2 regions of the Brachybacterium sp. J144 genome follow, and region 1 is predicted to be linked to the other one. Evidence: predicted binding sites of a transcription regulator. Region 1 holds the regulator's gene; the other holds the start of a gene.
The links. Region 1 encodes LexA, which represses DNA repair genes until DNA is damaged. Its sites were predicted from a motif close to TCGAACANNTGTTCGA; they were not measured.
Positions count from the first base shown of each region.

Region 2: a site for LexA is predicted at 2,324-2,339, ahead of V1260_RS01605 (HNH endonuclease signature motif containing protein). Genes of this name have one in related genera too.

Region 1 covers NZ_JAZDCG010000001.1:55,975-60,382, forward strand. The annotation lists gene V1260_RS00255 (ATP-dependent DNA helicase) at 1-1,188, shown strand, start outside; gene lexA (transcriptional repressor LexA) at 1,264-1,959, opposite strand; gene V1260_RS00265 (peptidoglycan-binding protein LysM) at 2,135-2,551, shown strand; gene nrdR (transcriptional regulator NrdR) at 2,580-3,038, shown strand; gene V1260_RS00275 (HelD family protein) at 3,251-4,408, opposite strand, start outside.
Region 2 covers NZ_JAZDCG010000001.1:356,145-360,552, reverse strand. The annotation lists gene V1260_RS01610 (ABC-F family ATP-binding cassette domain-containing protein) at 1-679, shown strand, start outside; gene V1260_RS01605 (HNH endonuclease signature motif containing protein) at 721-2,313, opposite strand; gene V1260_RS01600 (4-(cytidine 5'-diphospho)-2-C-methyl-D-erythritol kinase) at 2,637-3,638, opposite strand; gene rsmA (16S rRNA (adenine(1518)-N(6)/adenine(1519)-N(6))-dimethyltransferase RsmA) at 3,635-4,408, opposite strand, start outside.

The sequences.
Region 1 (4,408 bases):
CGCGATCTGCGCTCACTCGGCGTCGCGGCGACCGCCCTCGACGATGCAGGAGAGGAGCTCCGCGAGGCGCTCGCCCTCGTGTCCGACGGGAGGGTGATCGGGGACCTGCCCGAGCGGCTCGGCGACGCCGTGACCCAGGTGCGCATCGAAGCGCGCACCGCGCACTCCGACGCGAAGGATGCGGGGGAGGAGGCGGGGGCCAGCACCGCGGGCACGCGCAAGACGGTTCGGGCGACCCTGCAGGAGATCATCGACGTGTGCGAGCGGCTCGGCTCGCCCGGCGAGGACGATGTCGTCTCCGTCTCGCACTCCCCGGTGACGGGGCGATCCAGCCTCCAGGTCGCCCCGCTCAGCGTTGCGCTCGCGATGCGCTCGGCGATCCTCGAGGATCGCACCGCGATCCTGGCCTCGGCGACCCTCGCCCTCGGCGGCCGCTTCGAGCCGCCCGCCGGAGAGGTGGGCCTCGCGCGCGCGGCCCGTCTCGACCCCGCCGCGATCCCCCCGGCGCGCGACGCCGGGGCGTGGGCGGCGCTCGATGTCGGCAGCCCCTTCGACTACCCGCGCCAGGGGATCCTGTACACCGCCCGCCATCTTCCGCCCCCCGGGCGGGAGGGGCCCCAGGCCGCGATGCTCGACCACCTCACCGAGCTGGTGGAGGCCTCCCGCGGCGGGGCGCTGTGCCTGTTCTCCTCGCGACGGGGCGCCGAGCTCGCCGCCGAGCACGTCCGCGCCCGTCTGGACCTGCGGATCGAGGTGCAGGGGGAGGACTCGATGGCGAACCTCGTGCGCCACTTCCGCGAGGACGAGGACTCCTCGCTCTTCGGGACTCTCACGCTCTGGCAGGGGGTCGACGTGACGGGGCGCTCGCTGCGACTGGTCACCATCGACCGCATCCCCTTCCCGCGGCCCGACGATCCGCTCGCCTCGGCACGGCAGGAGCGCATCACCCAGCGCGGCGGGAACGGCTTCATGGCGGTCTCCGCCCAGCACGCGGCGCTGCTGCTGGCTCAGGGTGCCGGACGACTGATCCGCACGGTGGAGGACCGGGGAATGGTCGCGGTGCTCGATCCCCGCCTGTCCACGGCGCGCTATGGCGGGTTCCTGCGGGAGGCGATGCCCCCGCTCTGGCCGACGACCGATCCCCAGGTGGCCCTCGGGGCACTGCGGCGGCTCGCCGACGCGGGCTGAGGGCTCACCCCTCTGCGGGCGCTGCCGCCCCGATGCCCCCTCGCCCGGGCGTGCCGACGCGGAGAGCGGGGAGGCTCAGACCGCGCGCAGCACCGCGACGACCTTGCCGAGGATCTCGGCATGGTCGCCGAGGATCGGGGCGAAGGCCGGGTTGTGCGGCATGAGCCAGACGTGGTCGTCCCGCATGACGAGGGTCTTGACCGTCGCCTCGCCGTCGATCATGGCGGCGACGATCTCGCCCTTCTCGGCGGACTGCTGACTGCGCACGACCACCCAGTCGCCATCGCAGATCGCGGCGTCCACCATCGAGTCGCCGACCACCTGCAGCAGGAACAGCTCACCGCCGCCCACGAGCCGCTCCGGCAGCGTGAAGACGTCCTCGACCTGCTCCTCCGCGGTGATGGGGATGCCTGCGGCGATACGTCCCACGAGCGGGACCGAGACCGAGGCGGAGCCGATCTCCGGGGCGGGGGTGGGTGCGGGGGCGTCGTCCTCCTGCGGCATCACCACCTCCATCGCGCGGGGGCGCTTCGGATCCCGGCGCAGGAAGCCCTTGCGTTCGAGGGCCTGCAGCTGATGCGAGACCGAGGACGAGGAGGTCAGCCCGACGGCGTCACCGATCTCGCGCATGGTGGGCGGGTATCCGTGCGCGGCGATCGCGGACTGGATCGTCTCGAGCACGAGCCGCTGGCGACGGGTCAGGCCCGCCGTGGCCTCGTCGCCCGCGGCGTCGCCGCGCGAGGGGATGGGCTGATCGGCGGTCGGGATCATCTCTCGGGCCTCCTGGCTCGGGTCGTCTGTCGGACCCTCGCGGTTCCGTAGTCCTCGCAGCCCACAGTAGGCGGGCACGGAGCGGATTCCAAACAGGTGTTCGAGATTCCTCTTGCGTGTCGCGGCCGGATCGGGCTACAGTCGCACAGACATTCGATCGAACAGGAGTTCGGATATGAGCACCCAGTCGGCCACGGTCCTTCCCTTCCGCCCGACCACGCAGGTCGAGCGCACCCGACGCACGGCCCCTGCTCGTGCGGGCGTTCGACTCGAGGCGACCCGGCGCGGCCGCCGCCTCGCCGTCGCCCTCGCCTTCCTCCTCGGCCTGCTTGTGGCCGGCATCGCCCTCCTCGTCCTCGACGTGCCGGCGGCGCTCGCGGGCGCCGAGCCGCAGGATCGGGTGACGGTCACCGTCGAGGCGGGGGACACCCTCTGGGAGTACGCCGAGGAGTATGCCCCCGAGGGCGCCTCGCCAGAGGCGTACATCGCGGAGGTGCGCACGCTGAACTCGCTGCCCACCGGCCGCCTCACCGCGGGCCAGGAGATCGTGCTGCCCGTCGCGGGCTCGGCGGAAGCACCGCTCGATCGCTGACCCCCGGCAGGATCGGTATCCTGGGCGGATGCACTGCCCGTTCTGCCGACATCCCGACTCGCGTGTCGTGGACTCGCGCACGTCCGACGACGGCGCGACCATACGGCGTCGACGCCAGTGCCCCAACTGCTCGCGCCGCTTCTCCACCTCAGAGACCGCCTCGCTCTCGGTCCAGAAACGCTCCGGGGTGAGCGAGCCGTTCAGCCGCGCGAAGGTGATCTCCGGGGTGCGGAAGGCTTGCCAGGGCCGTCCCGTCACCGACGATCAGCTGGCGATGCTCGCCCAGCGTGTCGAGGAGGACATCCGCTCGAGCGGCGTCGCCGAGATCGACGCCCACCAGGTCGGGCTCGCGATCCTGCAGCCCCTGCAGGAGCTCGACGTCGTCGCCTATCTGCGCTTCGCGAGCGTGTACCAGGACTTCGAGTCCCTCGAGGACTTCGAGGCCGCGATCGAGCGGCTGCGCGCCGAGGCCGGCGCCGTCGGCTGACCCGCCTCCAGCCGCCGCTCGGGGTCCCGACGGGCTCGGCGCCCGCTCCGCACCAGCTGGACACCTGGGTAGTGCCTGGACGTTCGGTGAACATGGTCGGAAACACGCTCCGACTGTGCATAGGATGTCCCTCGTGCCCCGCGAGGGTGCACGCCGATCGGCGGTCGCGGAGGGGAAGCCGCGGCCGCCGATCCCTTTCCCCGCGCCCCTCCTCAGGACTCCGGGGCGATCCCCGCCGGCAGCGGCGCCGCGTGGACAACGCCCAGGTGGCGGGTGGTGCGGGTCATCGCCACGTACAGATCGCCGGCACCGTGCTCCGCGAGCACCTCGGCCGGCTCGAGGATCACCACGCCGTCGAACTCCAGGCCCTTGGCATCCTGCGCGGTCATCACCGCGATCTCGTCGTCCACGCCGGAGGAGCCCGCACCGATCGTCGGCAGGGCATCGAAGGTGCACAGGCTCGCGATGACGGCGTCGCGGCGGGACGAGCTCGTGATGACGGCGAGGCGCCCGATCCCTTCGGCGTGGAGAGCGGCGACCGACGCGGCGACGCGCTCCTCGAGCGCGGAAGCGTCGACCTGCTCCACGAGCGGATCGCGGTCGCCCTCGCGCACGGAGGTCACCGGGGTGACGGGGAGGTCATGGGCGCGCGCCATCGCGAGCGCGCGGTCCATGATCCGCGCCGGGGTGCGGTAGTTCACCGAGAGGTGCTCGATCTGCAGGCGATCCTGCACGTAGGGGGAGAGCGCCTGCTCCCACGAGGAGGAGCCGCCCGCGGAGGAGGTCTGCGCGACGTCGCCCACCACGGTGAAGGACTTGGTGGGGGCGCGGCGCATGAGGGCGCGCCAGCTCATCGCCGAGTGCTCCTGCGCCTCGTCCACCACCACGTGGCCGTAGGTCCAGCCCCGCTCCGAGGACGCGCGCTCGGCGAGGGTGCGCCCGTCGCGGATCCGGGTCACCTGATCGGCGAGGTCCTCGGCCCGGACGATGCCCGAGGTGTCGAAGTTCTCGATGACCTTCCGGGCGTAGTCGACGTCGGCCTCCCGTCGGCGCGCGGCCTCCTGGGCGCGGGCCTCGGCGGGCGCTGAGTCCTCGCCGAGCAGCTCAGCGACCTCGTCGAGCAGCGGCACGTCCTCGACCGTCCAGGGCGCGTCCTTGGGGCGGACCAGGAGATGCAGCCGGTCGGCGAGCGACCGCGGTGCGGCGCTGCGGAGACGATCCTCGCGCGACAGCAGGATCCGCAGGAACCCCTCGGGGGTGTACGGCAGCCAGGCGAGGTTCAGGGCGCGCCGGACATCGGGGTCGTGACGCAGATCGGCCAGCAGATCGGGCCGATCCTCGGGGATGATCGTCTGCCCCCGGGCTCGCAG
Region 2 (4,408 bases), 300 kb from region 1:
CCCCGGCCAGCTGCTCGAGCGGCTCGGCTTCACCTCGGCTCACCAGAAGGTGCAGGTCAAGGAGCTGTCGGGCGGGCAGCAGCGGCGGCTCGATCTGCTGCTGACCCTGCTCGAGGAGCCCAACGTGCTGGTGCTCGACGAGCCGACGAACGACATGGACACCGACATGCTGGCCGCGATGGAAGACCTGCTCGATACCTGGCCGGGGCCGCTGCTCGTCGTCTCCCACGACCGATACCTGCTCGAGCGCGTCACGGACCTGCAGTTCGCGGTGCTCGACGGGGCGGTGCGACACCTGCCGGGCGGGGTCGAGCAGTATCTCGCGCTGCGCGCGGCGGAGGAGGAGGCCGGAGCGGGGGCCGGGTCAGGGGCCGGAGCTGGGGCCGGAGCTGGGGTCACCGGCTCGTCGGCGACGAACCCGGCCGACGGGAGTTCTGCGGGAGGCGCCCCGGCGCTCTCGGGTGCCGAGGCGCATGCCGCGCGAAAGGAACTCTCCGCGGTGGAGCGACGGATGCAGAAGATCTCCGCGCAGACCGAGACGCTGCACACGAAACTCGCCGACCACGACCAGTCCGACTATCAGGGGCTGCAGGGGCTGACCGATCAGCTGCGCGCGCTGGAGCAGGAGAACGAGGAGCTCGAGGAGCGCTGGCTCGAGCTGTCCGAGCAGATCGGCTGACCGCGGGGCCGGACGGGCGGTCCGTCGGGTCTCGCGGAGGCTCAGGCGGCCTCGGACCGGAGGTAGTAGAGATCGACACGGCGAGACGCCGATCCTCGGGAGCCCTGCGGGTGGGACCTCGTGCCGTCCCGGAGCGGGATCACGAGGGCCTCGAGGGCGCGCTGCAGCGTGGGCAGGGGCTGTGACCCGGGGTCTGTCTGGGGGTGCGGGGCGGGTTCATCCCACCGTCGCTCGTGGTCTGCCGGTTCTCGCCGGACCCGGTTCCGGTAGGTCCCGAGGGGGTCGAGGTCCACGGCTCCGCGCTCTGCGACCTGCCCGTAGCGGCTGATCCAGCGGACGCCGCGGCGCACGCTCGTCTCGTCCTCGATGACGCGGGCACGCACCCCGGCGCTCTCCTTGGCGTTGTCCGCGGCGCACAGTCCGTTGCCGTTGGCGAGGGAGGTCTCCCCACCCTCGGACCAGGGGACGATGTGGTCCATCTGCCGGATGTCGGCATCGCAGTGCGGGGCGCGGCAACTCTGGTGGGCATAGGTGAGGAAGCGGCGCAGCGCGGGCGGGAAGGCACGGGAGCGGGACTCGACCGCGACCAGCTGACCGTCCTCCGGATCGGTGTACAGGCGGCGCAGCGTGTGCGCGAGCTCGGGATCTGCGGATTCGGCGTCCCTGGCGGTGCGGCGCATCTCCTCGCGCACGTGCTCGAGGGGCACGGCCCCGAAGCCCTCGAGGATCGCGGCGTCGGCATGCTCCGGCGCGAGGAGGGAGCGGTCGGTGATGATGATCCCGAGCTCGAGAGTCGCGGGGTCGACGCCGTCGCCGCGGCCGACGAGGGCGTCCGCGAAGAGGTCGGCCATGATCTGCTGGTGCCCGCGTCGGTCGCCGCTGGCACGCGCGGCCTCCGCCGCGACGGAGAGACCCTTGCGGATCCTGGCGCCGTCCGCTGCGGGGATCAGCGCGGAGACCTTCGCCATCCCGTGCGGGGCGCGACGGATCCGCACGTGCCGCTCTCGGCGGGCCCGATGATGCCGGGCCGGGGCTGCCGCGGTATCGAGGCCGTGGAGCACCTTCTCGGCGAGGTCCGACCACTCCCGGGGGCCACAGTCCTGGTGCTCCTCCAGCCGGGAGGTGAGGATCTCGTCGGCCTGCCGACGGATCTCCGGCTCGACCGGGCCGAGCACGACGCCGACCTGATGCACCGCCTCGGGGGACAGAGTGCCCTCCGCGAGGCTCCGCAGCAGACCGGGCAGCGAGAGCACGAGCCGGCGGCAGGTGGCGAGGCTGCGACCGGCCACCGCGCGGGAGGAGCGCAGGGCGAAGGACGCCTCGGTGCGGGCGATGTCGACGGCGCGGCGCGGGCTCTCGCCGCGCTCGGCGCAGTCCTCGCGCACCGCCTCCTGGAGACGGATGAGGGCGCGGGCGCGGATCGCCTCGAGCGCGCCGTCGATCCGAGTGAGCTCGGCGAGCAGGGCGATGGACTCCGGCGCGGTGAGCGCGTCGAGCGTCTTGGAACCCTCGGCGCCGATCCGGGCGAGAGCGTCGCGAGCAGCAGAGAGGTCGACCTCGGCGAGGCGGATGTGCTGGTCCTCCAGCACCGCCCCACCGGCGACCCTGCTCGTGCCGTCCCCCGAAGATGTCATGCCTCCAGTCTCGTACACCCTTTCGAATAGAGCAAGGGGAATCACATAGCTACTGGGCAGTAGTTTCCTTTTGTGGATAACTACCGACTGGGGAGGAACGATTCTTACTGGCCCCCATTCTTCACCCGTGGGCCCGCACGCCGCGCGCTGCACGATTGGCCCGCTCGAGCGCGACGCGCGGCGTGAGAAGAGGGATTTCTCGGGTGCAGGAACGACGAAGCAGGCGGCGCGTCCCTGATATGCAGGAGAATTCTTCCATCGGACGCGCAGGTGATAGCGCGTGGCACACGGCGGGAGGCCCGCCGGGAGACGAGCGGTAGCCCCTAGCTCTCCTCGAGCACCCGTGCCCCCGGGGCGTTGCCCTCCGCGATCAGGCAGCTCTCGACGAGCCCCGCCGACTGCAGGGCGGCCGCTACGCCCCGCGCCTGGGCCTGGTCGGCGACCAGCACGGCGATCGTCGGCCCCGAGCCGCTGACCAGCGCACCCAGGGCGCCCTCGCGCAGCGCGGCGGCGAGGACCGGCTCGAGCCCGGGATGGAGGGCGAGAGCGGCGTCCTGGAGATCGTTGTGGAGCGTGCGGCCGAGCAGCTCGAGGTCCCCGCTCGCGAGGGCCTCGAGCTGGCGCGGGTCGATCCGCGGCTCGGGGGTGAGCGTTCGTCCGCGGGCGGCGGCGATCTCGTCGTGCCGGCGGTAGACCTCGGGGGTTGACAGGTGTCCTCCCGGCACGGCGAGCAGCCACGTGGGGTGCATCGCCGTGAGCACCGAGGAGAGGTCTCCCCCGTTGCCGCGGCCGAGCGCGGTGCGTCCGCGGAGAGCGAAGGGCACGTCGGCCCCCAGCCGCGCCGCGTGGGCGCGCAGCTGCGCCTCGCTCAGCCCCAGGCCCCAGAGTCGGTCGAGCGCCACGAGGGTCGCGGCGGCGTCGGCCGATCCGCCGCCCATCCCGCCTGCGACCGGGACCTCCTTGCGGATGTGCAGCTCCGCGCCGACGCTCACGTCGTGCTCGGCGCGGAGCTGCTCGGCGGCGCGCAGGGCGAGGTTGCGGCCGTCGAGCGGGATCTCCCCGGGCACGGCCGAGTCGACCGTGAGAGAGAGTTCGTCGGCCGGGACGACGGTGACGGTCTCGGCCAGGTCGACGGCGTGGAAGAGCGTCTCGAGCACGTGATAGCCCCGCGCGTCCACGGCGCCGACCGCGAGCGAGAGGTTGATCTTGCCCGGTGCCAGCACGACGACCCGTCGCGGGAGGCCCACACCGGCGCCCGGGCCCACACCGGCGCCCGAGCCCGCACCCGTCCCCTGGTCCGCACCCGACGCCGGGACCCCGCTCATGCGGGCACCTCGTCGGCGGCGCGGGCGATGGCCTGGAACTGCGCGATCTCGAGGGTCTCGCCGCGGGCCGACGGGTCCACGCCGGCCGCGCGCAGCACTGCCTCGGCACGGGGTGCGGAACCGGCCCATCCGGCCAGAGCCGCCCGCAGGGTCTTGCGCCGCTGCGCGAAGGCTGCGTCGACCACGGCGAACACCCGGGCGCGTTCCGCGTCGTCCCCGAGCGGGGTCTCGTGGCGGACCAGCTCGACGAGGGCCGAGTCGACGTTGGGCACGGGCCAGAAGATCTGCCGGGAGATCCGACCGGCATGCTCGGTGCGGCCGTACCAGGCGGCCTTCACGCTCGGGGCGCCGTAGGTGCGCGAGCCGGGGCCGGCGGCGAGGCGGTCCACCACCTCGGACTGCACCATCACGAGCGCCGTGCGGATTGAGGGGAACCGCTCGAGCACGGTGAGCAGGATCGGGGTCGCGACGTTGTAGGGCAGGTTCGCGACGAGCGCCGTGGGCTCGCCCGCACGGGGCAGCGACGGCAGCGCGGTCACCTGCAGCGCATCGGCATGCACGAGTCGGAAGCGGTCCTCCGCGACACCGCGGGCCCGCAGGGTGAGCGGCAGCAGCTCGGCGAGTCCGCGGTCCAGCTCGACGGCGACCACGTCGGCTCCCGCCTCGAGCAGGCCGAGGGTGAGGGAGCCGAGGCCCGGACCGACCTCGAGCACGGACCGGCCCGGCTCGAGGTGCGCCCGGCCGACGATCGTGCGCACGGTGTTCGGGTC